Regions from separate parts of the Mesorhizobium sp. M1A.T.Ca.IN.004.03.1.1 genome, predicted to be linked through region 1. Evidence: predicted binding sites of a transcription regulator. Region 1 holds the regulator's gene; each other region holds the start of a gene.
What was found. Region 1 encodes PhoB, which activates phosphate uptake and scavenging genes when phosphate is short. Its sites were predicted from a motif close to TGTCATNNANCTGTCAT; they were not measured.
Positions count from the first base shown of each region.

Region 2: the regulator PhoB is predicted to act here: its motif matches at 6,969-6,985, upstream of EOD29_RS12155 (RNA degradosome polyphosphate kinase).
Region 3: the regulator PhoB is predicted to act here: its motif matches at 7,578-7,594, upstream of EOD29_RS17205 (alkaline phosphatase).

Region 1 is NZ_RZTV01000004.1:384,851-394,604, forward strand. It holds gene EOD29_RS15795 (ATP-binding cassette domain-containing protein) at 28-828, opposite strand; gene EOD29_RS15800 (sugar ABC transporter permease) at 842-2,206, opposite strand; gene xylF (D-xylose ABC transporter substrate-binding protein) at 2,444-3,484, opposite strand; gene EOD29_RS15810 (ROK family transcriptional regulator) at 3,834-5,069, shown strand; gene phoB (phosphate regulon transcriptional regulator PhoB) at 5,386-6,075, opposite strand; gene phoU (phosphate signaling complex protein PhoU) at 6,095-6,799, opposite strand; gene pstB (phosphate ABC transporter ATP-binding protein PstB) at 6,820-7,623, opposite strand; gene pstA (phosphate ABC transporter permease PstA) at 7,620-8,471, opposite strand; gene pstC (phosphate ABC transporter permease subunit PstC) at 8,475-9,461, opposite strand; gene pstS (phosphate ABC transporter substrate-binding protein PstS) at 9,524-9,754, opposite strand, start outside.
Region 2 is NZ_RZTV01000003.1:366,533-376,286, forward strand. It holds gene EOD29_RS12120 (cystathionine beta-lyase) at 1-612, opposite strand, end outside; gene EOD29_RS12125 (amino acid ABC transporter substrate-binding protein) at 996-2,024, shown strand; gene EOD29_RS12130 (amino acid ABC transporter permease) at 2,087-3,274, shown strand; gene EOD29_RS12135 (amino acid ABC transporter permease) at 3,279-4,436, shown strand; gene EOD29_RS12140 (amino acid ABC transporter ATP-binding protein) at 4,452-5,255, shown strand; gene EOD29_RS12145 (FAD-dependent monooxygenase) at 5,404-6,633, opposite strand; gene EOD29_RS12150 (zinc-finger domain-containing protein) at 6,660-6,905, opposite strand; gene EOD29_RS12155 (RNA degradosome polyphosphate kinase) at 7,146-9,341, shown strand; gene ppx (exopolyphosphatase) at 9,338-9,754, shown strand, end outside.
Region 3 is NZ_RZTV01000005.1:48,421-58,174, forward strand. It holds gene EOD29_RS17175 (NAD-glutamate dehydrogenase) at 1-1,230, opposite strand, end outside; gene EOD29_RS17180 (peroxidase-related enzyme) at 1,356-1,919, shown strand; gene EOD29_RS17185 (YciI family protein) at 2,161-2,484, shown strand; gene EOD29_RS17190 (DUF1062 domain-containing protein) at 2,844-3,470, shown strand; gene typA (translational GTPase TypA) at 3,527-5,356, opposite strand; gene EOD29_RS17200 (hypothetical protein) at 5,550-5,834, shown strand; gene EOD29_RS17205 (alkaline phosphatase) at 5,932-7,506, opposite strand; gene EOD29_RS17210 (MFS transporter) at 7,642-8,925, opposite strand; gene EOD29_RS17215 (TetR/AcrR family transcriptional regulator) at 9,004-9,621, shown strand; gene EOD29_RS17220 (hypothetical protein) at 9,752-9,754, shown strand, end outside.

The DNA of each region.
Region 1 (9,754 bases):
CGCAAATTAGCCAACCAATCTATGGTCTTAGGCCGCGATTTTCAGCGCTCCCGGGCCTGGCATGGCGCCCGGCGGGCACTTGCCCAGAATGATCATGCCGAGCACCTCGTCCTGGGTCACGTCGCTGGTGCGCGCCGTACCGACGACCTGGCCGTTCTTCATGACGCAGACCCTGTCCGCCAGCTCGAACACGTCATGGATGTCGTGGCTGATCAGGAAGATGCCGATTCCGTCGGCCTTGAGTTGCCGCACCAGTTCGCCGACCTGGGCCGTCTCCTGGGGGCCGAGCGCTGCCGTCGGCTCGTCCATGATCAGGATTCGCGCGTTGAACAGGATCGCGCGCGCGATCGCCACCGACTGTCTCTGTCCGCCGGACAGCTTGATCACCGGCTCCTTGAAGCGCTGGAAGCGCGGATTGAGCCGGCCCATCACCTTGCGCGCTTCGGCCTCCATGGCGACGTCGTCCAGCGTGCCCCAGGCGGTCATCAGCTCGCGGCCGAGGAAAAGATTGGCGGCGGCGTCGACGTTGTCGGCAAGCGCCAGCGTCTGATAGATCGTCTCGATGCCGTATTTCTTGGCGTCGCGCGGGTTGGAGATTGCTGCCTCCTCGCCGTTGACGAAGATCTGCCCGGCATCGCGCTTGTAGGCGCCGGACAGTATCTTGATCAGCGTCGACTTGCCGGCGCCGTTGTGGCCGAGCAGCGCCACCACTTCGCCGGGGAAGAGATCGATGGAGGCATCGTCGACGGCGCGAATGCCGCCGAAGGCGATCGAGATGTTGCGCATGTCGACCAGCGGGGCGCCGGCGGGAGCGTTCTTGTCTGCCATGATGCTGCCTCCTTCACACCCGCTTGCGGTAGATGGTGTCGAGCCAGACCGCGATGACTAGCACGGCGCCGACGACGATGCTTTGCAGCGGCGAATCGACGCCGAGGAGCACCATGCCGGACTGCAGTGACTGCATCAGCAGCGCCCCAAGCATAGCGCCGAGCACGGTTCCCGAGCCGCCGGCGAGCGAGGTGCCGCCGATGACCGCCGCGGCGATGACCAGGAGCTCGTCCAGCGTGCCGAGCGCATTGGTCGATGAATTCTGCCGCGCCGACGATATCGCCGCGGCGATCGTCGCCAGCACACCCATGATCATGAACACCTTCATGGTGATCCAGCGCGTGTTGATGCCGGCAAGGTTGGCCGCCTCCGGATTGCCGCCGATGGCAAAGACATAGCGGCCGAAGCGAGTGCGCTTGGTAATGAAGGTCATGACGAGACCGACGGCGATCGCCATCAGCACCGGAATGGCGATGCCGTGGGCGATGAACAGGCCGGCTTCGGGGACCGTGAGGTTGTTGGCGGCGGCGTAGCGGTTCACGATGCCGACCGGCCAGGGATAGGAATTGGCCAGCCACACCGCGCCCATGATGACAGCGCAGGTGACCGCGCCGAGCAGCGTCTCGGCCCAGATCGGACGCAGCGGAAAACGGAAGCGCTTGCGCTGCACCCTGCCGTTGAACAGCGCAAACACCACGGCAACACAGGCGACGGCGCCGACGATCCAGCTCCATTTGGCGCCGATCGAGCCGGCCGGTCCGCCGCCCATCAGTTGGAAGGTGGCGTCGAGCGGCGCCACCGTCTGGCCGCTGGTGACCCACCAGGCAGCACCGCGCCAGACCAGCAGCCCGCCAAGCGTCACGATGAAGGCCGGCACTTCGAGATAGGCGATGACGAAGCCCTGGAAGGCGCCGATCAGCAGGCCGAGCGCCAGGCCGATCAACAGTGCCAGCACCCAGATCCAGGGATTGCCAAGCTCGAGCCCAACCATTCGCACCAGGAAATGCACTTGGGCAAAGCCCATCACCATGCCGATCAAACCCTCGGCCGATCCGACGGAGAGGTCGATGTTGCGAATGACGATGACCAGCACCATGCCGGAAGCCATGATGGCCACGGCCGAGGTCTGCACCGACAGGTTCCACAGGTTGCGCGGCGTCAGGAACGTTCGGCTATCGAAATCGAGCGGATTGACGCCGAGCCGCAGGCTCGAGATGACATGCAGGCCAATCCAAATGATCAGCAGCGCGCCGACCATGCCGAGCATGCGTGTGTCGAGCTCAGTCGCCTTGAGGAAGCGCCCGACGGTGCTCAGTTCGGAAGCCCGCGCGCGATCCGCCGCCGGGTTGGCCGGCGTATCAGAGGTCGTATCGGTCATGATCTCCTCCCGCCGGCTTGCCGTCTGGCGCGGATGCCGGACCACGATGCTAGAGCAATTCCGGGAAAAAGTGCGTAGCCGCCTGGAATTGCGCGGAAACAAACGGCTGGAGCAGTTCGGCGATCCTGCCGGACAGTGACCTGCCCCCAATGGTCTCCGGCTTCAGTACTCCCGAAAGCCCTTGGGATACACCGCGGCCGTTGGGCCGCGGCGCTGCGTTTGAACCTGACGGCCAGCTTAGTTGCAGACCGCGACGCTGCCGGCGGCAACGCCCGCGCAGACTTCATCCTTCTTGATCCAACCCGCGTCGATGACGAGGTTGAGATTATCCTTGGTGATTGCGACCGGGGTCAGGAACAGCGACTTGACGGTGTTGCCGCCAGGCGTCGTGAAGTCCTTGGCGCCCGCGATGTCGGTCATCTTCTTGCCGTCGGCGAGCTGCGAGGCGATCTCGGCGGCGTGCTTGCCGAGCTCGCGCGCGTCCTTCCACACCGACACCGTCTGGGTGCCGAGCGCGATGCGGTTGAGCGCGGCATGGTCGCCGTCCTGGCCCGAGACCGGAACGGTGCCGGCCAGGCCTTGCGCCGTCAGCGCCGCGACGACGCCGCCGGCGGTGCCGTCATTGGCCGCCACCACCGCGTCGACCTTGTTGTCGTTGGCGGTCAGGAACTGCTCCATGTTCTTCTGCGCGTTGGCGGGCAGCCAGCCGTCGGTATAGGCTTCGCCGACATTCTTGATCTTGCCGCTGTCGATGGCTTCTTTCAGCACTTCCATCGAGCCGGAGAACAGGAAATCGGCGTTCGGGTCGGCGCCCGAGCCCTTGATGAAGACGTAATTGCCCTCGGGCTTGGCCTTGAACACCTCGCGGGCCTGCATGCGGCCGACTTCCTTGTTGTCGAAGGTCAGATAAAACACGTCCTTGTTCTCGATCAGGCGGTCGTAGCCGACGACCGGAATGCCTTCGTCGAGTGCCTTCTGCACCGCCGGTCCGATCGCCGAGGCGTCCTGCGCCAGGATGATCAGCGCATTGGCGCCCTGCGAGATCAGGCTTTCGACGTCGGTCAGCTGCTTGCCTGGATTGGACTGTGCGTCGGCGGATATATACTTGTCGCCGGCGGCCTCGATCGCCTTCTTCATCGCCGCTTCGTCGGTCTTCCAGCGCTCTTCCTGGAAATTGGACCACGAAACGCCGATCACCTTGTCCTTCGCCTCGGCGACCGACGCCAACGTCAACGACATGGCGACGCCCGCCAGCATGGCGGCTGCGAATCTCTTCATGATATCCTCCCTGCGCCCCTCGCGGCGCGACCCAGACTGGCCCGAAGGCCATGTAGAGGCTTTTTTTCGAGCCTCGAAAAAATACTGATCGAACGCCAAAGCGCTGTCAACTGCAATTCTGACGGTTTTTGAGGTGTCGCGTTCTTTTTTTCGAGACCCGCAATAAATAATGACAGTGCCGACCGCTTCTGCCACTATCGCGGAACAGTTCGGAGGAAGCGCAGACCGCGTCCACCGAAAATTTTAAAAAACCAGGACGGTTCGGGTGCCGGCGTCCGGGTGAATCGATCTGGCGCGTCGCCGGGTCCTGTGCATGATCGAGAGGCCGCGCTGACTGGGAGGAGAAAAAATGTCGGTCGGAATCCGCCACGACGATCTGCGCCGGCGCAACCGCGCCATGGTGCTCTCGGCCGTGCGCCGGGCCGGCCAACCGTCGCGCACGGAAATCGCCGCGACCACCGGGCTCAGCCATTCGACCATTTCGGCGATCTCTTCCGATCTGATCCAGGAAGGCATCCTGGCCGAGAGCAAGCCGAGCGAGACCGCGTCTCTGAAGCGCGGCCGGCCACAGGTGGGCCTCGCGCTCAAGCCGGAGGCGGCGGCGGTGGTAACGGTGGTGCTGTCGCTCAATTTCCTCTCGGTCGCCGTTATTGATTATGCGGGTCAGGTCATCGCCGAGGAGCAGCGCCGCCTCGATACGCTCACCATGCCGCGCAACGAGCTGATCGGCGAATGCTTGGCGATCGTGCGGCGCCGGCTGGACGATCCGGACCTCGACGTCGGCAGCGTCGCCCGCATCGCCATGGGCATCCAGGGCATCACCGATTCCCATGCCCGCGCCATGCTGTGGTCGCCGATCACGCCGCTGACCGACATTCCCTTCGCCGACATCCTGGAAAAGGAATTCGGCATTCCGGCCACCATGGAAAACGACTGTAACATGATGGCGGTGGCGCTGCAGTGGCGCGATCCCGACCGCTATCGCGACAATTTCATCGCCATCCTGCTCTCGCACGGCATCGGCATGGGCCTGGTGCTGAAGGGCGAGCTGTTCACCGGCACGCATTCTTCCGGCGGCGAGTTCGGCCACATGATCCATCGCCCGGGCGGCGCGCTTTGCCGTTGCGGACGCCGCGGCTGCGTCGAGGCCTATGCCGGCAACTACGCCATCTGGCGCAGCGCCATGAAGATGAGTGAGGACGCCGAGCCGATCGATGTCGGCGACGCCGACATGCGGGCGCTCGCCGCCAAGGCGCGCGAGAGGGATGGCTCGGAGCGCGAGGCCTATCGCCGGGCCGGCGAGGCGCTGGGCTTCGGCCTCGGCAGCCTGTTCGCGCTGATCGACCCGGCGCCGGTCGCCATGGTCGGCGTCAGCGCCGCCGCCTTCGACCTGATCGAGCCGGCTCTGCGCGAGGCCATCGCCCAGACCGCCGGCGGCCAGCATTCGAAGTCGATCTCCTTCGATACCGAGCCGAACGAATTGCCGCTGATCCGCGAGGGCTGCGCCGTGCGCGCGCTGACCTTCGTCGACCAGGAGATTTTTGCGCCGGGCGTGAAGGCAAGAGCGGGCAAGAACGTGGCCTGAGCAGCTTCGATAGCGATCGTTGGCTTCTGTGCGTCCTGCAGACGCCGGAGATTAGCGAAGGCCCCGCAGCTTCGTCATTCCAGGGCGGAGCAGGAGCGAAGCTCCGTCGCGGAGACCCTGGAATCCATGCCATTACCTCAATCGTCGGATGAGCGGAGCAGAATTTCTGCACCGCCGCGGCGCGTGGAAGTCGCGTGGATCGTCGGGTCTGCGCCGCGTCGCGACGCTTCGTGCTCCGCCCGTGGACGGCGAAGCACCAGCGTCTCGATAACCCGCCAGCGCAGATAGAACCCGTCAGACCTTCGGTGCCCTGGATCTAATCTTCCCTGATCGCGTAGCCCGCCCCACGGATGGTACGTATGACGTCCGGCATCCGGCCGTTGTTGACCGCCTTGCGCAGGCGTCCGACATGCACGTCCACGGTGCGCTCGTCGATATAGATCGTCTCGCCCCAGACATTGTCGAGCAGCTGGCTGCGCGAGAACACCCGGCCGGGATGCCGCATCATGAATTCCAGCAGCCTGAACTCGGTCGGGCCGAGCCGGATCTCGCTCTTCTTGCGGTAGACGCGATGCGATTCGCGATCGAGCACGATGTCGCCGACCTTGAGCACGCTGGACAGCACCTCCGGCTTGGCGCGGCGCAGCAGCGCCTTGACCCTGGCCATGAATTCCGGCGTCGAGAACGGCTTGACCAGATAGTCGTCGGCGCCGGTCGAGAGGCCGCGCACCCGGTCGCTTTCCTCGCCGCGCGCGGTCAGCATGATGATCGGCAGGCGTTCGGTCTCGGGCCGCATCCTGAGGCGCCGGCAAAGCTCGATGCCGGACACCGCCGGCACCATCCAGTCGAGCACCAGAAGGTCGGGCAAATTCTCCTGCAGGCGGATCTCGGCCTCGTCGCCGCGGGTCACCACCTCGACCTGATAGCCCTCGGATTCGAGGTTGTAGCGGAGCAGCACCCCCAGCGGTTCCTCGTCCTCCACCACCATGATGCGTGGCGCGATCATATAGCAGGCACCTTCGCGGTCAGGCCGCCGGCGCCGACATCGTCGTCTCGTCCTGCTTAGGACGATTCGCGGGCAATTGCGTGCCGGTCAGCACATAGTAGGCGTTCTCGGCGATGTTGGTGACGTGGTCGCCGATGCGCTCCAGATTCTTGGCGCAGAACAACAGATGCGTGCAAGCCGTGATGTTGCGCGGATCCTCCATCATGTAGGTCAGGAGCTCGCGGAAGACGGCGGTGTATTTGACGTCGATGCGCTCGTCGTCGTTGCGGAGCTTGGCGAGCGCCGTGGCGTCGCCGGCCGCGTATTCCTCGATCACGCCCTGCACCTGGATCAGCACCAGCTGCGCCATCGAATCGATGGAGTGCGAAAGGTCGCGCGGCGCGGCGCTGACGCCGACCGAGCCGACGCGCTTAGCGATGTTCTTGGCAAGGTCGCCAATGCGCTCGAGATCGCCGGCCATGCGGATGGCGCCAACGACGCTGCGCAGGTCGTCGGCCATCGGCTGGCGTTTGGCAATCAGCGTGATGGCGCGATCGTCGAGCTCGCGTTGGCGCGCGTCCATGATGGCATCGTCGGAGACCACGCGCTGCGCCAGCGCGTTGTCGGAATTCAGCAGAGCCTTGGTCGACGCGCCGACCATCGAGCCGGCAAGATCGCCCATGTCGCGGATGAGCTGGCTGATCTGCCTCAGATCCTCGTCGAAGGAAGCGACCGTATGGGCCATGGTTATGTCCTCGTATGAACTCAGCCGAAGCGGCCGGTGATGTAGTCCTGCGTGCGCTTCTCGCGGGGCGAGGTGAAAATCTTTTCGGTCCGGTCGAATTCGATCAGCTCGCCGAGATACATGAACGCCGTCTGCCGCGAGACGCGCGCCGCCTGCTGCATGTTGTGGGTGACGATCACGATCGTGTAGTCGGCCTGCAGCTCGTCGATCAGCTCCTCGATCTTGGCGGTCGAGAGCGGATCGAGCGCCGATGCCGGCTCGTCGAGCAGGATGACCGCCGGCTTCACCGCCACCGTGCGGGCGATGCAGAGCCGCTGCTGCTGGCCGCCCGAAAGGCTCTGGCCACTGGCGTTGAGCTTGTCCTTGACCTCGTTCCACAGCGCGGCGCGCTTCAGCGCCTGTTCGACGCGATTGTCCATCTCGGCCTTGCTGATCTTCTCATACAGCCTGACGCCGAAGGCGATGTTCTCGTAGATCGACATCGGGAACGGCGTCGGCTTCTGGAACACCATGCCGATCTTGGTCCTGAGCAGGTTGAGGTCCTGCGAACGGTCGAGGATGTTCTTGCCGTCGAGCAGCACCTGGCCTTCGGCGCTCTGCTTCGGGTAGAGCTCGTAGATGCGGTTGAGCACGCGCAGCAGCGTCGACTTTCCGCAGCCCGAAGGTCCGATGAAGGCGGTGACGCTGCGCTCGGGCAGCGACAGGTTGATGTCCTTCAGCGCCTTCGACTGGCCATAGTAGAAGTTGAGGTTCTTGACTTCGATCTTGGCCTTCTCGGCGGTCGTCTCGGCTACGTTCAGGTCGGTGGACAACATCGGTTTCATCTGTCCTCTCTGCGTCCGGTAAGGCTGCGGGCGAAGATGCTCAGCCCGAGAACCGTCAGGGTGATTATCAGTGCGCCCGTCCAGGCCAGTTGCTGCCATTCCTCATAAGGGCTCAGCGCAAACTGGAAGATGGTCACCGGCAGGCTGGCCATCGGCGCGTTGAGATTGCTCGACCAGAACTGGTTGTTGAGCGCGGTGAAGAGCAGCGGCGCCGTCTCGCCCGAAATCCGGGCGATCGCCAGCAATATACCGGTGACGATGCCGGACAGTGCGGCGCGATAGGCGACCGAGCGGATCACCACCCAGCGCGGCGCGCCGATGGCGGTGCCGGCCTCGCGCAGCGCGTTGGGCACAAGGTTCAGCATGTCCTCGGTGGTGCGCACGACGACGGGGATCACCAGGATCGACAGCGCCACCGCGCCGGCGATCGCCGAGAAATGACCCAACGGCCGCACCATCAGCTCGTAGACGAACAGGCCGACAATGATCGATGGCGCCGACAACAGGATGTCGTTGATGAAGCGCACCACCGTCGTGAGGCGCGAGAAGCGCCCGTACTCGGCCATATAGGTGCCGGCGAGCACGCCGATCGGCGTGCCGACGACGATGCCGATCACGGTCATCACGATGCTGCCGTAGATGGCGTTGAGCAGGCCGCCGGCGTCGCCGGGCGGCGGTGTCATTTCCGTGAACACCGAAAGCGAGACACCCGAGAGCCCCTTATAGAGAAGGGCGCCGAGGATCAGCGCCAGCCAGACGAGGCCGATGCCCGCCGCTATGGTGCACAGTGCCATCATCACGGCGTTCTTGCGCTTCCGGCTTCGGTGGAGCGATGCGGCTGTCGACATCGGTCAGGCTCCCGTGCGGCTATCGATGCGCAACAGCATGTAGCGTGCGAGCGCGAGGATGATGAAGGTGATGATGAACAGGATCAGTCCGAGCGCCACCAGTGAGGACGTGTAAAGCTCGCCGTCGGCTTCGGTGAATTCGTTGGCGATGGTCGCCGAGATCGTCGTACCGGGCGCAAACAGCGAGGCGCTGATGCGGTGCGCATTGCCGATGACGAAGGTGACGGCCATCGTCTCGCCGAGCGCGCGGCCAAGACCGAGCATGACGCCGCCCATGATGCCGACCCGCGTATAGGGGATGACCACGCGCCGGGTCACTTCCCAGGTCGTGCAGCCGATGCCGTAGGCCGATTCCTTCAGCACCGCTGGCACCGTGTCGAACACGTCCTTGGTGATCGAGGTGATGAAGGGCAGCACCATGATGGCGAGGATCAGCGACGACGTCAGGAGGCCGATGCCGTAGGGCGGACCGGCAAACAGGCTGGCGAGACCCGGTATGCCGTGGAAAAGATTGATGATGAATGGCTGTACCGTCGTCTGCAGGAATGGCGCGAAGACGAACAGGCCCCAGATGCCGTAAATGATCGAGGGAATGCCGGCGAGCAGCTCGACCGCGATGCCGATCGGGCGCCTGAGCGGGCGCGGGCAGAGCTCGGTCAGGAAGACGGCGATGCCGATGCCGATCGGCACGGCAATGAGGATGGCGATGGCCGAGGTGACGACGGTGCCGTAGATGGGCGCGAGCGCGCCGAAATTCTCGGTGACCGGATTCCAGGATTCAGTCGTCAGGAAGGAGAAGCCGAACTTCGACAGCGCCTCCCACGAGCCGGCGATCAGCGAGACCGCGACGCCGCCGAGAAGAAGCAGCACGAGTATGGCGGAGAGGCGCGTGACCGTTCGGAAGATCGTGTCCGTCAGGGCGAAGCGGCGCACCGTCGCTTCCCTGGTCCGTATGGCGGACGATGTCACGGCTTCGGAAACGGCTGTCATTTGCCCTCGCATTTCGAAAGAGACAGGAGGGCGCCCGAGGCGCCCTCCTTATTCCGGAGGAATTACATGCCGGAGTAGAGCGGCTTGCCGTTGCTGTCGACGATGTCCTTGCTCCACATTTCCTCGACGCTCTTCACGACCGCGTCGGGCATCGGAACATAGTCCAGCTCGGCGGCCATGTCGTCGCCCTTGGCGTAGGACCAGGCGAAGAACTTGAGCGCTTCGGTGGTGGCCGACGCATCGTCGGGCTTCTGGTAGACGAGGATCCAGGTCGCGGAGGTCATCGGCCAGCT
Region 2 (9,754 bases), on a different contig from region 1:
CGCATGGATCGAGATGTCGACGCCGTGGTCGAGCGGCTTGAAGTAGAGCGGCGTCGCCCAGGTGTTGTCCATCATGACGAGCGCGTTTGCCGCATGCGCCGCCTTGGCGATCGCCGGAATGTCCTGCACCTCATAGGTGTTCGATCCCGGCGACTCGGTGAACACCACCTCGGTGTTGGGCTTGATCAGCGATGCAATTCCGGCGCCGATGCGCGGATCGTAATATTCGACTTCGATGCCGAGCCGCTTCAGCATCGTATCGGCGAAATTCCGCGTCGGGTGATAGACCGAATCGACGATCAAAACATGATCGCCGGCCGAGACGAAGGTGAGCAGGGGAATCGTCACCGCAGCCAGTCCCGACGGCACGGCGATCGTGCCGGCCGACCCTTCCAGCGCATCGACGGCGAGCGTGAGCGCATCCATCGTCGGCGTGCCGCGCGTCCCGTAGGTGTATTTCTGGCTGCGCGAGGCCATCGAGGCGGCGTCGGGGTAAAGCACCGTCGAGGCATGCACGACCGGCGGATTGACGAAGCCGAAATAGTCGCGCGGGTTGTTGCCGGAATGGGCAAGCCGCGTGTTGATGCCTATGTTGCTGCCGTCTGTCGCCATAGTTCGTCGCTCGTCGCCCATAGTTCGTCGCTCGTCGCAGTGTGTCAGGGGCTCAGCCATAGAGCGATGGAACTGGTCGCGCAACCGCTGCGAACCCGCCAAGCGATGGTGTTTGGCTGCAGCTCTTGGCCAATTTGCGGGCGCTTTTGGCTGCAATTCGGTGATTTGCGGCAATCGGTTTTCAAACGTGTCGCAATTCGGTCATTTCCCTTGACCTCACAGGAATAATCGCCTTCGATGCGTTTCGTGAATGGGAGGCAGTGCATCGGCGAAACGATGCGGGTCCGGGAGCGGGCCCAAGTGGGAGCTGCATTCACAAACGAAAAAAGATCAAGCGTCGCCTGCAATTAGGGGCGCCTGTAACAGAAAAGGGTCTGTGGGTCATGAAACACATTGCATTGGGCATGCTTGGCGCCGCCGCGCTCGGGCTCATGGCGTCCGCCGCTTCGGCCGGCACGCTCGACACCGTCAAGCAGAAGGGCTTCATCCAGTGCGGCGTCTCGACCGGCCTCGCCGGCTTCTCGGCGCCGGACGACAAGGGCGACTGGAAGGGCATCGATGCGGATTTCTGCCGCGCCGTCGCGGCCGCCGTCTTCGGTGACGGCTCCAAGGTCAAGTTCACGCCGCTCAGCGCCAAGGAGCGTTTCACCGCCCTGCAGTCGGGCGAGATCGATATCCTCTCGCGCAACACCACCTGGACGAGCAACCGCGACAGCGCGCTCGGCCTCGATTTTGTCGGCGTCACCTATTATGACGGCCAGGGCTTCATGATCAACGCCAAGAAGCTGCCGGGTGTGAACTCCGCACTGCAGCTTTCGGGCGCCGCGGTCTGCGTGCAGAGCGGCACCACCACGGAGCTCAACCTCGCCGACTACTTCAAGAAGAACAAGATGGAGTACAACCCCGTCGTGTTCGAGAAGCTGGAAGAGGTCAACGCCGCCTATGATTCCGGCCGCTGCGACGCCTACACCACCGACCAGTCCGGCCTTTACGGCATCCGCCTGACGCTCTCCTCGCCCGCCGACCACGTCGTGCTGCCCGAGATCATCTCCAAGGAACCGCTCGGTCCGGCCGTGCGCCAGGGCGACGATCAATGGGCCCATATCGCGCGGTGGACGTATTTTGCGCTGCTCAATGCCGAAGAAGCCGGCATCACGCAGGCCAATGTCGAGGAGATGAAGTCGTCGACCGATCCGAACATCCAGCGCCTCCTTGGCACTGAGCCCGATGGCAAATACGGCGCCGATCTCGGCCTCTCCAACGACTGGGTTGTCAACATCATCAAGGCCGTCGGCAACTACGGTGAAATGTTTGAGCGCAATGTCGGCTCGGGTAGCCCGCTCAAGATCGCGCGCGGCATCAACGCTCTGTGGACGAAGGGCGGCCTGCAATATGGTCCGCCGGTTCGCTGATTGAAATGTGATCCGGGAGGCAGGTCGTCTGCCTCCCGGTTTCTCTTTTCAGGGGATCGTCTATGGCTTCGCAGGAAATCCTTCGGCAGGAGCCGGGTCGCGGCTCCTTCATCAATGACCCGAAAATACGCGCCCTGTTCTTTCAGACGCTGGTCGTAATTCTTCTGTTCGTTTCGATCTGGTGGATCGTCAACAACGTCATCGAGAACCTCCGGCGCCTTCATATCGCTTCAGGCTTCCAGTTCCTCAGGAACAGGGCCGGTTTCGATATCTCCGACACGCCGATTGCCTATACGTCGGACGCAACCTATGGCCGTGCGCTCATCGTCGGCTTGCTCAACACAATCATCGTTGCCGCCGCCGGCATTGTCCTGGCCACCATAGTCGGCTTCATCATTGGCATCGGCCGGCTATCGCAAAATTGGCTGATCCGTAAGATCTGCACGGTCTATGTCGAGATCTTCCGCAATATCCCGCCGCTGCTGGTCATCTTCTTCTGGTATTCTGGCGTGCTCGCGGTGCTGCCGCCGCCGCGCGAGAGCTATCACCTGCCGTTCGGCTCCTTCCTCAACCAGCGCGGCTTCTATTTTCCGCGCGGTGTCTGGGGCGACGGCTCCTGGCTGGTTCTGGTCGCTTTCGTCGTGGCGCTCGCCATGGCATGGTTTGTCGCGCACCGGGCGCGCCAGCGGCAGATGGCCACCGGCCAGCAATTTCCTGTGTTCTGGACCTCGGTCGCCCTGATCGTCGGCCTGCCCGTGCTCGCCTTCCTGCTCGCCGGCATGCCGCTTACCTTTGACTTCCCGAAGCAGTCGACCTTCAATTTGACAGGCGGATTTCAGATCAAGCCTGAGTTCCTGTCGCTCCTGCTGGCGCTTTCCTTCTACACGGCCGCCTTCATCGCCGAGATCGTGCGCGCCGGCATCAAGGGCGTGAGCAAAGGCCAGAGCGAAGCGGCGGCTGCACTCGGCCTACGCTCCGGGCCGATCCTGCGCCTGGTGGTGATCCCGCAGGCGATGCGCATCGTCATCCCGCCGCTCACCAGCCAGTATCTGAACCTCACCAAGAACTCTTCGCTGGCGATCGCCATCGGCTACCCCGATCTCACCGCCACCGCCGGCACGGTACTCAACCAGACCGGCCAAGCGGTCGAGGGCGTGTTTCTCATGATGATCGCCTATCTGGTGCTGAGCCTCGTCACCTCTGCGGTGATGAACGTGGTGAACGCCAGAATGGCGCTGGTGGAGAGGTAGAGCCATGCAGGAACACGACATGTCCTGGGTGCGCACCGAGATGACGCTGGCGCAGCCGGCGCCTCCTGGCGAGCGCGGCGCCTATGCCTGGGTGCGCAAGAACCTGACCGCCTCGGTTGGCGACACTATCCTGACCATCCTCGGCATTGCCATAGTCGCCTGGATCCTGCCGCAGGTCATCAACTGGGCCTTCATAAACGCAGTGTGGACCGGGCCGGACCGCACGGTCTGCGCCACCGTCTCGCAAGGCGGCATCCAGCCCGACGGCTGGACCGGCGCCTGCTGGGCTTTTGTCAACGCGAAGTTCGGCCAGTTCATGTTCGGCACCTATCACATCGAGGAACGCTGGCGGCCTATCCTGGTCGCCATCCTGTTTGTGGCGTTGCTGGTGCCTATGCTGATCCCGCGCGTGCCGCGCAAGGGGCTGAACGCCATCCTGCTCTTCCTCGTGCTGCCGGTCGTCGCCCACTTCCTTTTGGTCGGCGGTGTGTTCGGCCTGCCGCATGTCGAGACCTCGCGCTGGGGTGGGCTGCTGGTGACGCTCAGTCTCTCCTTCGTTGGTATGGCCGTGTCGCTGCCCCTGGGCATCGCTCTGGCGCTCGGCCGTCGCTCCCAGATGCCGATCGTCAAATGGCTTTGCGTCGTCTTCATCGAGACGGTGCGCGGCATTCCGCTGATCACCGTGCTGTTCTTCGCCAGCGTCATGCTGCCGCTTTTCCTTCCCGAGGGCGTTACCTTCGACAAGTACCTCAGGGCGCTGATCGGCGTGTCGCTGTTTGCCGCCGCCTATATGGCGGAAGTGGTGCGCGGCGGCCTCCAGGCGATCCCGAAGGGCCAGTATGAGGGCGCCGATTCGCTCGGCCTCGGCTATTGGCAGAAGATGGGCTTGATCGTGCTGCCGCAGGCGCTGAAGCTGGTCATTCCCGGCATCGTCAACACCTTCATCGGCATGTTCAAGGACACCAGCCTGGTGCTCATCATCTCGATGTTCGACCTGCTCGGCGTGGTGAAGCAGAATTTCTCCGATCCCAACTGGGCGACGCCGCAGACCCCGAAGTCCGGCTTGATCTTCGCCGCCTTCGTGTTCTGGCTGTTCTGCTTCGGCATGTCGCGCTATTCAATGTATACCGAGCGCCGGCTGGACACCGGCTACAAACGATAAAAAGGGGAATTGGCCATGGCCACCGAAAACGCCGTCAGCGCGGAAGACCTCAAGGTCGATGCCAAGAAGATGCACATCTCGACGACAGATGTCGCCATCGACATCGTCGGCATGCACAAATGGTATGGCGAGTTCCATGTGCTGAAGGACATCAACCTCAAGGTGATGCGCGGCGAGCGCATCGTCATCTGCGGTCCGTCCGGCTCCGGCAAGTCGACCATGATCCGCTGCATCAACCGCTTGGAAGAGCACCAGAAGGGCAAGATCATCGTCGACGGCAAGGAACTCACCAACGATCTGAAGAAGATCGACGAGGTGCGCCGCGAGGTCGGCATGGTGTTCCAGCACTTCAACCTGTTCCCGCATCTGACAATCCTGGAGAACTGCACGCTGGCGCCGATCTGGGTGCGCAAGACGCCAAAGAAGCAGGCCGAGGAAATCGCCATGCATTTCCTGAAGCGCGTCAAGATCCCGGAGCAGGCCAACAAATATCCTGGACAGCTCTCCGGCGGCCAGCAGCAGCGCGTGGCGATCGCCCGCTCGCTCTGCATGAACCCGCGCATCATGCTGTTCGACGAGCCGACCTCGGCGCTCGACCCTGAAATGATCAAGGAAGTGCTGGAGACGATGGTTGGCCTTGCCGAAGAAGGCATGACGATGCTTTGCGTCACCCACGAGATGGGCTTTGCCCGCAAGGTCGCCAACCGGGTGATCTTCATGGATCAGGGCCAGATCGTCGAGCAGAACACGCCGGCCGAGTTCTTCGATAATCCGCGCCATGAGCGGACGAAACTGTTCTTGTCGCAGATCCTGCACTGAGCTTCTGACGCCAATTCGAGAAGCCCGGCCGCCAACGGCCGGGCTTTTGAGCGACCGGTTGGTGAAGCGCGCTGCCGGTCTCGCCTTCCATAGTTGTCGAGGCGCGGTAGCATTGGCGGTCGTGCAGGACACCGCTGCAGCGAACGCCTCACCGCCTGTTCCGCTCCTCCCAGCCATAGAGCCAGTCCAAATCTCCCGCGAGTTTCTCCGCCGGGCGCGTCGCCAGCACCAGGTTGCGCGCGATCGCAACCGGGCCCCATGCGTGCCAGGCCATGCGGTTGAGTGCGCCGCGTCTGAGCACCTTCTCGATGCGCGGCCGCCTGAGATTTTCCCATGTGGTGAGGTTCTGCCGCGGATCGCCGGCAAAGTCGGCGATCAGATTGGCGAGCGTCACGGCATCCTCGATCGCCATCGCCGCGCCCTGCGCTGCGAACGGGGTCATGGCGTGCGCCGCGTCTCCGATCAGGGCTACGCCCTGCGGCATCGTCCAGCGCGTCTGCTCGACGGTGTGGATTGGAAACGCCGTCCATGGCCCGGCGAGCGCGGCGAGTCTCGCCAGCGCGGGCGCCGTGCCGCGCATGGCGCTGGCAAGAATGGCGGGGTAGGCATGGCCGGACCAGCCTTCGGCGATGCGCTCGCCCTTGGTGAAGGCGGCCAGGTTGAAGGCGCTGCCTTTGCTCACCGGATAGGCGACCATATGGAAGCCGGGATGCAGGAAGGCGGTGATGCAGTCGCCGGCGGCGATTGCTGCAAAAGCCTGGCCGGCGGCGCTTGTCGCTGCAACCGTTGCGCGCCAGGCCAGCTCGCCCGAGAAGCGGTTCTTCCCGAAGGCCGGCTCTCGACCCGCAAGCAGCCTGCGAACCGACGACCAGACGCCGTCCGCGCCGATCAGCAGGCCGCCGGCGGCCTCGATGCTGCCGCCATCCGTTTCGGCGGCGACGGCGATGTCTTGCGGGTGAACAGCGACGTCCGTTACCCGCGCGCCGGTGACGAGTTGGATTTCAGGATGCTCCGCCATCCGCGCCGTCAGCGCCGCCTGCAGGTCGGCGCGGTGCGCCACCAGATAGGGCGCGCCCCAACGCTCTTCGCCGGCCTGGCCGAGCGGCACGCGCGCCAGTTCGCGCAAGGTGGCAGCGCCCTTCAGCACCACCGCTTCCGGGCGGATCGCGCTCAGCCGCAACCGGTCGAGCGCGCCGAGCCGACTGAGCATACGGGTGGCGTTGGGGGAAAGCTGGATGCCCGCGCCCACCGCTTCGAGCTGGCTGGCCTGTTCCAGCACCGTGACGGCATGGCCGTGTTCGGCAAAGGCAAGAGCTGCCGTCAGTCCGGCGATACCGGCCCCGGCGATGACGACCTGCCGGGACCGCGCCTCCTCCATGGTCTAGCGGTCACCCAGATCCGCGATCAGGCGGCCTGGTCGATATAGAGGCAGCCGGCAGGCTCGGTTTCCGTCGCCTTCAGCTTCGGCGAATAGCGGTAGAGCGTCGAGCAGTAAGGGCAGACCTTTTCATTGTCGTCGCCCATGTCGAGGAATACATGCGGATGGTCGAAAGGCGGATTGGCGCCGGTGCACATGAATTCCTTGACGCCGATATCGATCGCCGGATGGCCCGCGTCGTTCTGGAAATGGGGAATGGTACCGCCTGCCATCGTCGTCTCCTTCAGTTCGGCCCGTTTGCATCTGGATCATAACCGGCCGGTTTGCAAGATCGATGAAATGAAACTGTCGCAAAAGGCTGGCAGAGGATAAGTTGAGCCGGTTAAGCGCATGAGGCCGGAAACGAAGCGATTCCGTGACATCATGCGTCATAAAAGCGTGTTAGAGCGTGCATAGCGCGTCCGGCGGCGTATGGCGCTCAAAGAACGACGTTGTGGCCAAGAGCAGGAACCATGAACGAACTGAAGCCGGTGCAGAGCGAGTTCATCACCGTCGAGGCGGCGAGCCCGGACGGCGGCAATCCAGACCGTTTCGTCAACCGCGAGTTTTCCTGGCTGCAGTTCAACCGCCGGGTGCTCGAGGAATCGCTGAACGAGCATCACCCGCTGCTCGAGCGCGTCCGCTTCCTGTCGATCTCGGCCGCAAACCTCGACGAGTTCTTCATGGTGCGCGTCGCCGGCCTCGCCGGTCAGGTGCGCGAGGGCATCGCGTTGAAGAGCCCGGACGGCCGCACGCCTGAGCAGCAGTTGGAGCAATTGCTGCGCGAGGTCGAGCGCCTGCAGGAAGACCAGCAGAAGAGCCTGTCGGTCTTGATGGAGCTGCTCAACAAGGAAGGCATCGAAAGCATCCCCCGCGACGGCCTGACCAAGGACGAGAAGGCCTGGCTGGAGGAGCATTTCCAGGGTCAGGTTTTCCCGGTGCTGACGCCGCTGTCGATCGACCCGGCGCACCCGTTTCCGTTCATCCCCAATCTCGGTTTCTCAATGGCGCTGCAGCTGCGCCACCGCAAGAACGGCGAGGAGATGAGCGCGCTCTTGCGCTTGCCGGTGGCGCTGCGGCGGTTCATCCGTCTGCCCGACCGCAAGCATCATGTCCGCTTCATCCCGCTGGAAGAAGCGGTCGGCCTCTATATCGGCAAGCTCTTCCCTGGATATGAGGTCAAGGGCTCGGGCACGTTCCGCATCATCCGCGACAGCGATATCGAGGTGGAGGAGGAATCGGAAGACCTCGTTCGCCTGTTCGAGACGGCGCTGAAGCGCCGCCGCCGCGGCTCCGTCATCCGCATCGAATTCGACACGCTGATGCCGGCCGAGTTGCGCGACTTCGTCGCCGGCGAGCTCGGAGTGTCGTCGAGCCGCATCAGCGTGCTCACCGGGCCGCTGGCGCTCAACCAGATCTCCGAGATCGTCGCCATCCCGCGCGACGACCTCAAATTCACGCCCTATAACCCACGCTTTCCCGAGCGCATCCGCGAGCATGGCGGCGACTGCCTGGCCGCCATCCGCGAGAAGGACATCATCGTCCACCACCCCTACGAATCCTTCGACGTCGTGGTGCAGTTCCTGCGCCAGGCGGCGGCCGATCCGGAAGTCGTCGCCATCAAGCAGACGCTCTACCGCACCTCGAACGACAGCCCGATCGTGCGGGCGTTGATCGACGCGGCGGAGGCCGGCAAGTCGGTGACGGCGCTCGTCGAGCTCAAGGCGCGCTTCGATGAAGAGGCCAATATCCGCTGGGCGCGCGACCTCGAGCGCGCCGGCGTCCAGGTCGTGTTCGGCTTCCTGGAGTTGAAGACCCACGCCAAGATGTCGCTGGTGGTCCGCCGCGAGGACGGCCGGCTGCGCAATTACGTGCATCTCGGCACCGGCAACTACCATCCGGTCACCGCCCGCATCTACACCGACCTGTCCTTCTTCACCACCGACCCGACGATCGCGCGCGATGTCGCGCAGATCTTCAACTTCATCACCGGCTACGCCGAGCCTGCCGAGGAGATGCGTCTTGCGGTGTCGCCGTTCACGCTGCGCGACCGCATCCTGAGGCACATCGCCGAGGAGATCGCCCATGCGCTCGAGGGCAGGCCGGCCCGTATCTGGATGAAGATGAACGCGCTCGTCGATCCGACCGTCATCGACGCTCTCTATGACGCCAGCCGCGCCGGCGTCGAGATCGATCTCGTCGTGCGCGGCATCTGCTGCCTGAGGCCGCAGGTGCCGGGTCTTTCCGAGAACATCAGGGTGAAGTCGATTGTCGGCCGCTTCCTAGAGCACAGCCGCATCTACTGCTTCGGCAACGGCCACGGTCTGCCGTCCGACGAAGCGATCGTCTACATCTCCTCGGCCGATATCATGCCGCGCAATCTCGACCGCCGCGTCGAGACCCTGGTGCCGATCACCAATCCGACTGTGCATGAACAGGTGCTTGGCCAGATCATGCTCGGCAACATCATGGACAATCAGCAAAGTTTCGACGTATTGGCTGATGGCACCTCCCGGCGCGCTGCGCTCGAGGAGGGCGAGGAACCGTTCAACGCGCAGGAATATTTCATGACCAATCCGAGTCTTTCCGGACGGGGTGACGCGCTGAAATCGCATGCGCCCAGGCGCATTGCACAGTTCAAGCGCCGCAAGAAGAACGCCGCCGCGTGATTTCAGTCTCGCAGGGCCGGCTCCAGGACCGGCGGCCGCTGTCGATCATCGACATCGGATCGAACTCGATCCGCCTCGTCGTCTATGAAGGGCTGGCGCGCTCGCCGACGATGCTGTTCAACGAAAAGATGCTGGCCGGCCTCGGCCGCGGCATCGTTTCGACGGGCAAGCTCGATCCCGAGGCGGTGACGCGCTCGATGGAGGAGTTCCGCCGTTTTCGCGCGCTTTCCGATCAAGCCGGCGCCGAGCACATCTATGTGCTGGCGACCGCGGCCGCGCGCGAGGCGGTCAACGGCCCGGACTTCATCCACCGCGCCGAGGATGTGCTGAAGACCGAGATCCGCGTGCTTTCCGGCCGCCAGGAAGCGCATTATTCGGCGCTTGGCATCATTTCCGGCTTCTATCCGGCCAAC
Region 3 (9,754 bases), on a different contig from region 1:
GACCCGCACCAGCGCCCTGACGCGCGGCCGTTCGATCAGTCCGAGGATGGCTTCGGCGTGCTTCCTGAGGATCGGCACCGGAACCTGAAACAGCTCGTCGCGCGGATAGCTCTCCAGCACGTTGATCAGCGCCTTGCCGGAATGGTCATGTGGATTGAAGCCGGACTTGGCGATGACCGTCTCGGCCTTCGAGCGCAGATAGGGGATCTTCATCACCGAACGCGTGTAGGCGGTCGAGGTGAACAGGCCTACGATGCGCAGCTCGCCTGAAAGCACGCCCTTGGCGGTGTAGGTTTTGACGCCGATATAGTCGAGATAGATGCGCCGGTGCACCAGGGACTTGGCATTGGCCTTGGTGACGATCAGCGGTTCCGGCCCATGCAGGAAGGCGCGGATCTCCGGCGTTGTCGACACCGCCTCGGTGCCGCGCCTGAGAACCAGGACGTCGGGATCCGCGAGGATGCCGAGGCCGGGTTTGTCGGCGCGCTCCAGCATGCCGCTCTTCTCGCCGCCGGTGTAGTTGAACTCGCGCATGCCGAGGAAGGTGAAATTGTCGTCTCGCAGCCATTCGAGGAAGGCGATCGCCTCGGTGACATGCGCCTTGTCGAGCGGCACCGGCGCGTAGCGGAATTCCGAGATGGCCTGATCGAGCCGGGCAAGCATCGGCTTCCAATCGGCGACGGCGGCGCGCACCTGGTCCAGCAGCTTCTTCAGGCGGCCGGCCAGGGCTTCGGCCTGATCCGCCGAAAGGCGGCCGATATGGACGTGGACGACGCTCAGCCGGTCATGGCTGGTTTCGCCCTTGACGGAGCCGCCGTCTCCGAGGATCTCCTCGATGCCGCTCTTGCCGTGCCGGACGACGATGACGGGATGGGTGACCAAAAGCGGCTCGCCGGCGCTCTCGGTGATCTCGCCGAGGATGGAATCGAACAGGAACGGCATGTTGTCGTTGACGACGGTGATGACCGTCATCGGCCGGCCCTGGCGCGTCACGCCGGAATCCACGTCTATGGCAATGATGCAATCGCCCTTTCTGTGCCTGGCGACCGCCCGGCCGGCGAGATCGGCGGCGCGTTCGAGGTCGGCGACGTCATAGGCGGCGATGTCTTCGGCCGGCGTGCGGGCGAGGAGATAGTCGGCGAGCCTGCCGGGCTTTTCGCCTGCCCTTGCCGCGCCTCCTTTTGCCGGACTGGTTTTTTTCGGCTGGCTTGCGGTTTTCAGGCTGGCCATGATGTGAAGTCCCTCCCGTCACATGCTTTTGGGTCTATGGTAGCAGATGAGCGCTATTTGGCGACAAAGGTTTGACGACGCTTTAAGAAAATCGAACCGACGCTCACCCTGCGAGGAGAACGGATATGACCGACAGGATTACGGCGCTCGACCTGGCCCGGGCGGAGCTGAGCGAAGCGACGAAGGCTTATTTCGCCAAATGCGAGGAAAAGCTCGGCCTCGTGCCCAACGTGCTTCTGGCCTACGCCTTCGACGAGAAGAAGCTGCGCGCCTTCACCGACATGTATAACGAGCTGATGCTGGGCGAGTCCGGCCTGTCGAAGCTGGAGCGCGAGATGATCGCGGTCGCCGTTTCCTCGATCAACCAGTGCTACTACTGCCTGACCGCGCATGGCGCGGCGGTGCGCCAGCTTTCCGGTGAGCCCGCTCTTGGCGAGATGATGGTGATGAATTTCCGCGCCGCCGGCTTGCCCGAAAGGGAGACGGCGATGCTGGAATTCGCGGTCAAGCTGACGGAGGAGCCAGCCAAGATCGTCGAGGGCGACCGCGCCGCGTTGCGACAGGTGGGCTTCAGTGATCGCGACATCTGGGACATCGCCTCGACTGCCGCCTTCTTCAACATGTCGAACCGGGTGGCCGCCGCGGTCGACATGCGACCGAACCCCGAATACCACGCCATGGCAAGGTGAGGCTCACCGGCCTCACATTAGCAACGTCGAATTTCTCGTTGCCCGCCCCGCCGTTTGGGTCGATGATCAACGATTGCGGTTAGCCCGCATATCGATGATTGCGGCTAGCTCGCATATCAACGATTGCGGCGTAGCCCATATCGGATTGCGGCGTAGCCGCATATCGGATTGCGACATAGCCGCATACCGCCAGGCGGCGCTGCCGCATCCCGGCTCGACGCTGCCGAAAAGGGAGGAGAACATGGCGAAATTTCTCTATGTCTATCACGGCTCCGGCAAGATGCCGACCGACGAGGCCGAGCGCAAAGCCGCGATGGATGCCTGGACCGGCTGGTACGACAAGCTGGGTTCGGCCGTGATCGACGGCGGCAATCCTGTCGGCATGTCGAGAACGGTGCTGCCCGGCGGCGCGGTCGAGAACAATGGCGGCAGCAATCCAACCGCCGGCTACACGATCGTCGAAGCGAAGGATATCGACGATGCCGTCGCCAAGGCCAGGGATTGTCCGATCCTGATGAACCCGGCCTTCAGCGTCGAGGTCGCGCCGATCATCGAGATGATGTAGCGCCAAAGCGCCCGAAGGTCGTCACAGTGAAACACGGCGGGCGGCATACTCTTGCCCGCCCGCCGTCGCACGGCTAGAAGAGCCGATCCTTTCCCGATTTCGAGTTTCACTTTGCCTCAGTAACCGCCGGTCTCGTCTACTCCCGAAAGCACCGCAGGCGCGCTTTGGCGGCACCTGCATTCATTTCATGTGTTCTTCAGGCGGCGGAGCGAGACCGGTTTGGCATTGCTGAGCCGCCGTCGCGCAATCGCGCGGGCGCCTGATTTTCAACCACTACAGCCTTTCGCCACACCGTGCCCGCATGGGCATCTCGGACATTGCCGCGCTGACGGACTTCCCGACGGGAAGGGCCTATCGGCATGTCTCGAACTTTGCGCATTCGCTGGGTGGTCGCGCCCGCAGTCGCGCCTCGACCTCTCATCAACTGCAATCGCTGCGGCGGCGTCAAACCTTACCAATGCAGCGGAAAGTTCCGCGTCAACGCCAACGGCAAGCGCATCGATGCCTGGCTGATCTATCGCTGCACCGACTGCGACAATTCCTGGAACCGAACCATTTTCGAGCGATGCAACCGTCGCGACATCGCACCGGCGCTGATGGCTGCACTGGAGCGCAACGATCCGACGCTGGTCCGACACTATGGCTTCGATGCCGTGGCGCTCAGAAATCGGGTCGGGCGGATCGAAGAATCTCCCGAAGTCACGGTGCGAAAGGAGCCGCTGGATGGCAGGCCGGAAGGCGCGACGGCGCTTTGGCTTGAGCTTCGGCTCGATGCCGCAACGCCCTTGCGGCTTGACCGCTTGCTCGCCGGCGAGCTCGGCATCTCCCGGTCGAGGCTGCAGGCCTGGGAAGCGCGGCGGTTGCTCGCTATCGAACCGTGCGGCGCCAAAGCCCTGCGCAGGCCGGTGCGCGACGGCATGGTGGTACGCGTCGACCTCTCCGGCGAGACCGGCCGTGACGCTGTCGTTTCGGCCGCATGTGCATGAAGTGAAAAGAGAGGGAGCGATGCCCCCTCCCTTGAGTAACTGCCTGGGCTAAAACCCTACGCCGCGCCCATCACCTTGGCCGACTTCTCGAAGCGCTTGCGCTCGTTCGGGTCGAGATAGAGCTTCCTGAGCCGAATGGTCTTCGGCGTCACCTCGACCAGCTCGTCGTCCTGGATCCAGGCCAGCGCGCGTTCCAGCGTCATGCGGACCGGCGGCGTCAGCTTCACCGCCTCGTCCTTGCCGGCGGCGCGGATGTTGGTGAGCTTCTTGCCCTTCAGCACGTTCACTTCCAGGTCGTTGTCGCGGGAATGGATGCCGATGATCATGCCCTGGTAAACCTTGACGCCCGGATCGATGATCATCGGGCCGCGGTCCTCCAGGTTCCACATCGCATAGGCGACCGACTCACCCTGTTCGTTGGAGATCAGCACGCCATTGGTGCGGCCGGGCAGCTCGCCCTTGTACGGCTCATAGGCATGAAACAGCCGGTTCATCACGGCGGTGCCGCGCGTGTCGGTCAACAGCTCCGACTGGTAGCCGATCAGGCCGCGGGTCGGCGCATGGAAGACAAGGCGCTGGCGGTTGCCGCCGGAGGGGCGCAGCTCGACCATCTCGGCCTTGCGTTCCGACATCTTCTGCACGACCACGCCGGCGTGCTCCTCGTCGACGTCGATGACGACTTCCTCGACCGGCTCCAGCAACTGGCCGTCATCGCCCTTCTGCATGACGACCCGCGGGCGCGACACGGCGATCTCGAAGCCTTCGCGGCGCATCGTCTCGATCAGCACGGCAAGCTGCAACTCGCCGCGACCGGAGACGAAGAAGGAATCCTTCTCCGGCGATTCCTCGATCTTGAGCGCCACATTGCCTTCGGCCTCGCGCAGCAGCCGGTCGCGAATGACGCGGCTGGTCACCTTGTCGCCCTCGGTGCCGGCAAGCGGACTGTCGTTGACCAGGAAGGACATGGTCACCGTCGGCGGGTCGATCGGCTGCGCATGCAGCGGCTCGCTCACGCTCGGATCGCAGAAGGTGTCGGCGACGGTGCCCTTCGACAGGCCGGCGATGGCGACGATGTCGCCCGCCTGGGCTTCCTCGATCGGCTGGCGCTCGAGCCCGCGGAAGGCGAGGATTTTCGAGATTCGTCCGGTCTCGATCTGCGTGCCGTCATGGTGCAGCACCTTGACCGCCTGGTTGGGCTTCAGCGAACCGGACTCGATGCGGCCGGTGATGATGCGGCCGAGGAACGGATTGGCTTCGAGGATCGTACCGATCATGCGGAACGGACCGGGATGCACCGTCGGCGCCGGCACATGCTTGACGACGAGATCGAACAGCGGCGCAAGGCCCTGGTCTTTCGGGCCTTCAGGATTTTCCGACACCCAGCCGTCGCGGCCCGAGCCGTAGAGGATCGGGAAGTCGAGCTGTTCGTCGGTCGCATCGAGCGCCGCGAACAGGTCGAACACCTCGTTGACCACCTCGATGTGACGGGCGTCCGGGCGGTCGATCTTGTTGATGACGACGATCGGCCGCAGACCTACCTTCAGCGCCTTGCCGACGACGAATTTGGTCTGCGGCATCGGCCCTTCGGCGGCGTCGACGAGCACGATCGCCGAATCCACCATCGACAGGATGCGCTCGACCTCGCCGCCGAAGTCGGCGTGTCCGGGCGTGTCGACGATGTTGATGCGGGTGCCCTTCCAATCGACCGAGGTCGCCTTGGCCAGGATGGTGATGCCGCGTTCTTTTTCGAGGTCGTTGGAGTCCATGGCGCGCTCGGCGACGCGCTGGTTTTCGCGGAAGGCGCCGGACTGTTTCAGGAGTTGGTCGACGAGCGTGGTTTTCCCATGGTCGACATGCGCGATGATCGCGATATTGCGGAGGTTCATTGTCTGGTCTCGGGAGCGTTGCAGGCAGCAGGCCCGAAAGCGCCGCCTTTTTCGTTGGGCGGCTCATACAAGGTTTTTCGCAATTGCGAAAGGGGAGGCCCCGCCCCAAATAAATGGTCACTGATTCTTAAACGTCTTGGTGTGAAATGATTCTGTTAACCAAGGCGGAACCTTTGAGGGGCCGGGCAATTTCATGTTCATGACCGATCAGATGTCCAGATTGCGTCCGGTTTTCGCGTGGGCAGCGCTTGGCGTGCTTGTTGCGGCTGGCGCCGCGCAGTCGGCGGCTGCCCTGAGAGAAGCTGACCCCTCGCCCCCTGATGCCAAAACCGCGCAGCAGATGTTTGCCGACGCCCCGGACGGGGTCGACCCGATCGTCACCGGCCCGGTCAGCGCCGCATTCAAGCAGCGCCAGAAGGCAGCCAACTGCGACACCGCCGTCTGGCCGAGCATTCCCGCGACCTGCTATCCGGATTAATATTGCGACGGCTATCGACAAAGGTAGCACTCCGGCACACCCTCCTCTGCCGTGACGGACAGTCCGACAGGACAGAGAGGGTTGCCTGGCGCCGACCCTAAGCCGACCGCACCGGATCGAGCGTGACCTTGTAGAGCTGGTTGTCGTCGCGATCCATCAGCCGCACCGTTAGTTGCTCGGTGGCGCCGGAAATGTCGACCAGGCCGAAGAACTGCAGGCCCGCTGATGGCGGCAGGTTCTGGCCCTGCTCGGCGCTCGGCGCCTTGATGAACTTCAGCTCGGGCCCGAAGGTCATGTCGAGATCGTTGGGACCGAAGGTGCCGGCGTGGATCGGGCCGGAGACGAATTCCCAGAACGGGTTGAAATCCTGGAACTGCGCCTTGTCTGGATTGTAGTAATGCGCCGCCGTGTAGTGGACGTCGGCGGTCAGCCACACCGTGTTGGTGATCCCGGCGGTCTTGATGTAGCGCAGCAGGTCGGCGAATTCGAGCTCGCGGCCCTTCGGCGCGCCATTGTCGCCGTTGCTGACCGCCTCGGCTCCGACCTTTTTGGCCGCGTCGTTCCAGACGACGAGGCCGAGCGGCATGTCGGCGGCGATGATCTTCCAGGTCGCCTTGGAATTCGCCAGCTCGCGCTTCAGCCACTGCGTCTGCTGCTCGCCGAGCATGCGCGACTTCGGCGTCAGCGTGTCCTCCATGTCGGGGCCGTTCGGGCCGCGGTAGGAGCGCATGTCGAGGAAGAACACGTCGAGCAGCGGCCCGTGGGCGATCTTGCGATAGACGCGTCCCGGTTCCGAAGGTTCGTAGCGGATGGTCGTCATCTCATGGAAGGCGCGCGCCGCGCGGGCCGCCAGCACAGGGATGGATTTTTCCGTGTAGCGGTTGTCGGTCGTCAGGTCCTTCGAATCCGACCAGTTGTTCACCACCTCGTGGTCGTCCCACTGGTAGAAGGTCGGGCAGATGGCGCTAAGCGCGAGCACGTGCTTGTCCATCATGTTGTACTTCCACTGGTCGCGATACTCGTCCAGCGTTTCGGCAACCTTGCGCTTGCCGTCGATCATGACGACGTTCTTCCACTTGCCGCCGCCGGGCAGGTCGACCTCGTCCTTCATGGCGCCGTCGGCATAGATCGTGTCGCCGGAATGGAGGAAGAAGTCAGGCGTATGCTTGGCGATGGTGGAGTAGGTCTTCATGCCGGTCTCGTCGATGCCCCAGCCCTGGCCGGCGGTGTCGCCCGACCACGCGAAGCGCACGTCGCGCTTCGACGCCGGCGCGGTGCGGAAACGGCCGACGATCGGCTTGGAGACGGCGTTGATGTCGGAAAGATCGGCGGCCGTCATCCGGTAGAAAATGTCCTGGTCGGCGGCGAGGTCGGTGAGCAGCCGCTTCACCGTATAGTCGCTGGCGGGCGAGGTATCGAGCGGCGCCAGCCTGACGGCGTCGACGAAGCTTTCGGTGGTCGACACTTCGTACATCACGCGCGCCGGCCGGTCGGTGCGGGTCCAGACCATGCCGGAGGTGGCGTCGATATCGCCGGACTGGACGCCGTGGGTGAAGGCCGGGCGCTGATTGGCGCGCGAATAGTAAGGCAACGCGAATCCGGAGGCGCCGACTAGGCCAAAGGCGCTGGCCGAGGTGACGAAAGCGCGGCGGGTTAACGAGAGCTTGTTCATGGCTGTCTCCGGATGGCGTTGAACGGGACCGCCAACCTCCGGCCTCAATGTTTCAGGCGCATATCGGAACCATGAAATTTTGATAACAGGTCACAGCTCTCCCCTTCTCCCCTTGCGGGAGAAGGGAAGTCGCGCTTACGCCGCCTGCGGTTCCGGCTCAAAAGCCGGCTTGCTCGTGTTGATCAAGAGCGAAATACAGGCCGCGGCTATGCCGGTCATGCCGGCGATCAGGAAGGCAAGCTCGTAATTGCCCTGCAATTCGCGCATCGTGCCGCCGAAGGCCGCCGCCGCCGCGGCGCCCACTTGGTGGCCGGCGACAATCCAGCCGAACACGATCGGGCCGCTGCGGTCGCCGAAAGCTTCGTTGGCGAGCCTGAGCGTCGGCGGCACGGTGGCGATCCAGTCGAGCCCATAGAGCACGGCGAAGATGACCAGGCTGACGGCCGAGAAGCCGGAATAGGGCAGATAGATCAGCGACAGGCCGCGCACGGCATAATAGACGCCAAGCAGCTTGCGCGGATCGAAACGGTCGGTGAGCCAGCCGGACAGCGTCGTGCCGATCAGGTCGAAGATGCCCATCATCGACAACAGCCCGGCTGCCTGCACCTCGCCGATGCCCATGTCGCCGCAAAAGGCGATGAGGTGCGTGCCGACGAGGCCGTTTGTGGTGAAACCGCAGACGAAGAATGTGGCGAACAGGTACCAGAACACCCTGGTTCCCGCGGCACGGCGCAACGTGTTCAGCGTATGCGCCAGGAAATTGCCTTGCGCGGCCGGCGACACCGGCGGCACGTCGTCGGCATCGGCGCCATAACGCACCTGGCCGATGGAAGCCGGGCGCTCCGGCACCAGCAGAAAGACCAGCGGCACGAGAGCCGCCGTGGCAATGGCGATGGCAACGGCGACCGGCTTCCAACCTCCCGACTGAGCCAACGAGGCGAGCAGCGGCAGGAACACCAGCAGGCCGGTCGCGCTCGAGGCGGACATCAGCCCCATCACCAGGCCGCGATTGGTCTTGAACCAGCGATTGACGATGGTGGCGCCGAGCACGGTGGCGACCGCGCCCGAGCCGATGCCCGAAAATACCCCCCATGTGAGCAGCAGATGCCACGGCTTGGTCATCAGCAGGCTGAGCGCTGTGGAACCCGACATGATCAGCAGCGCGGCAAGCAGCGTGCGGCGTAGCCCGATCCGCTCCATCAACGCCGCGGCAAACGGCCCGGTGAGGCCATAGAGGAAGATGCCGACAGCGGCGGCAAGCGAGACGACATCGCGCCGCCAGCCGAAGCTCTCTTCCAGCGGCAGCATCATGACCGCCGGCGCGGAACGAAGCCCGGCGGCGATCAGCAGGCAGAAGAAGATGACTGCGACGACGACGAAGGCGTAGCGCTGGCCAAAGGGACGGGAATGAGCTATCATGTTACTGACCGGTACGTTGCAATGGAGCGGCGCCATTCATACGTACCGGTCAGTAACATTGTCAAGCGAGTTTGTTGAATGCCATCGGACAATAAAATTGAAGCGTCGATCAGCGGAGCCGGCACGGCGCCGGCACCGAAGGCTGCCGACAAGATCCTCGACGTGGCGCGCGACCTGTTCTATCGCGAAGGCATCCGGGCGATCGGCGTCGATGAGATCGTCAGGCGCGCCGGCGTCACCAAGCCCAGCCTGTACCGGACCTTCCCGTCCAAGGACGAACTCGCCGCTTCCTATCTGCGCAAGTACGACCTCGAATTCTGGCAGCGGTTCGACGAGGCTGTGGACGCGCATCCTGGCAATCCGCGCGCGCAGATCATCGCATTCCTCACCCGCGTGGGCAAACGCACGCAGAGGCCGAACTATCGCGGCTGCGGCATGACCAATGCGGCGGTCGAATATCCCGAGCACGGCCATCCCGCGCGGGTGGTGAGCGAGAACAACAAGCAGGAATTGCGCCGGCGCCTGCGCGCCATGGCGGCAGCGATGGGTGCGAGTGATTCCGACACGCTGGGCGATGGGCTGCTGCTGCTGATCGAAGGCGCCTATATCAGCGGCCAATTGTTCGGCCTCGGCGGACCGGCGGCATCAGTCGCCCGTAACGCCGATCTGCTGATTGAAGCCAGCTTGAAGAAATAGTGGTCCGCACCGTCCGACTGCCCAGTTCCGGGCGTCGGTGGCCTAGACAATTGACCCTTCGCGCCAACCCAGCTTCCTAGGCTCACGCGGGTTTCAACGCTACGCTGCTGCACCAAACGGAGGTCTTCGGATG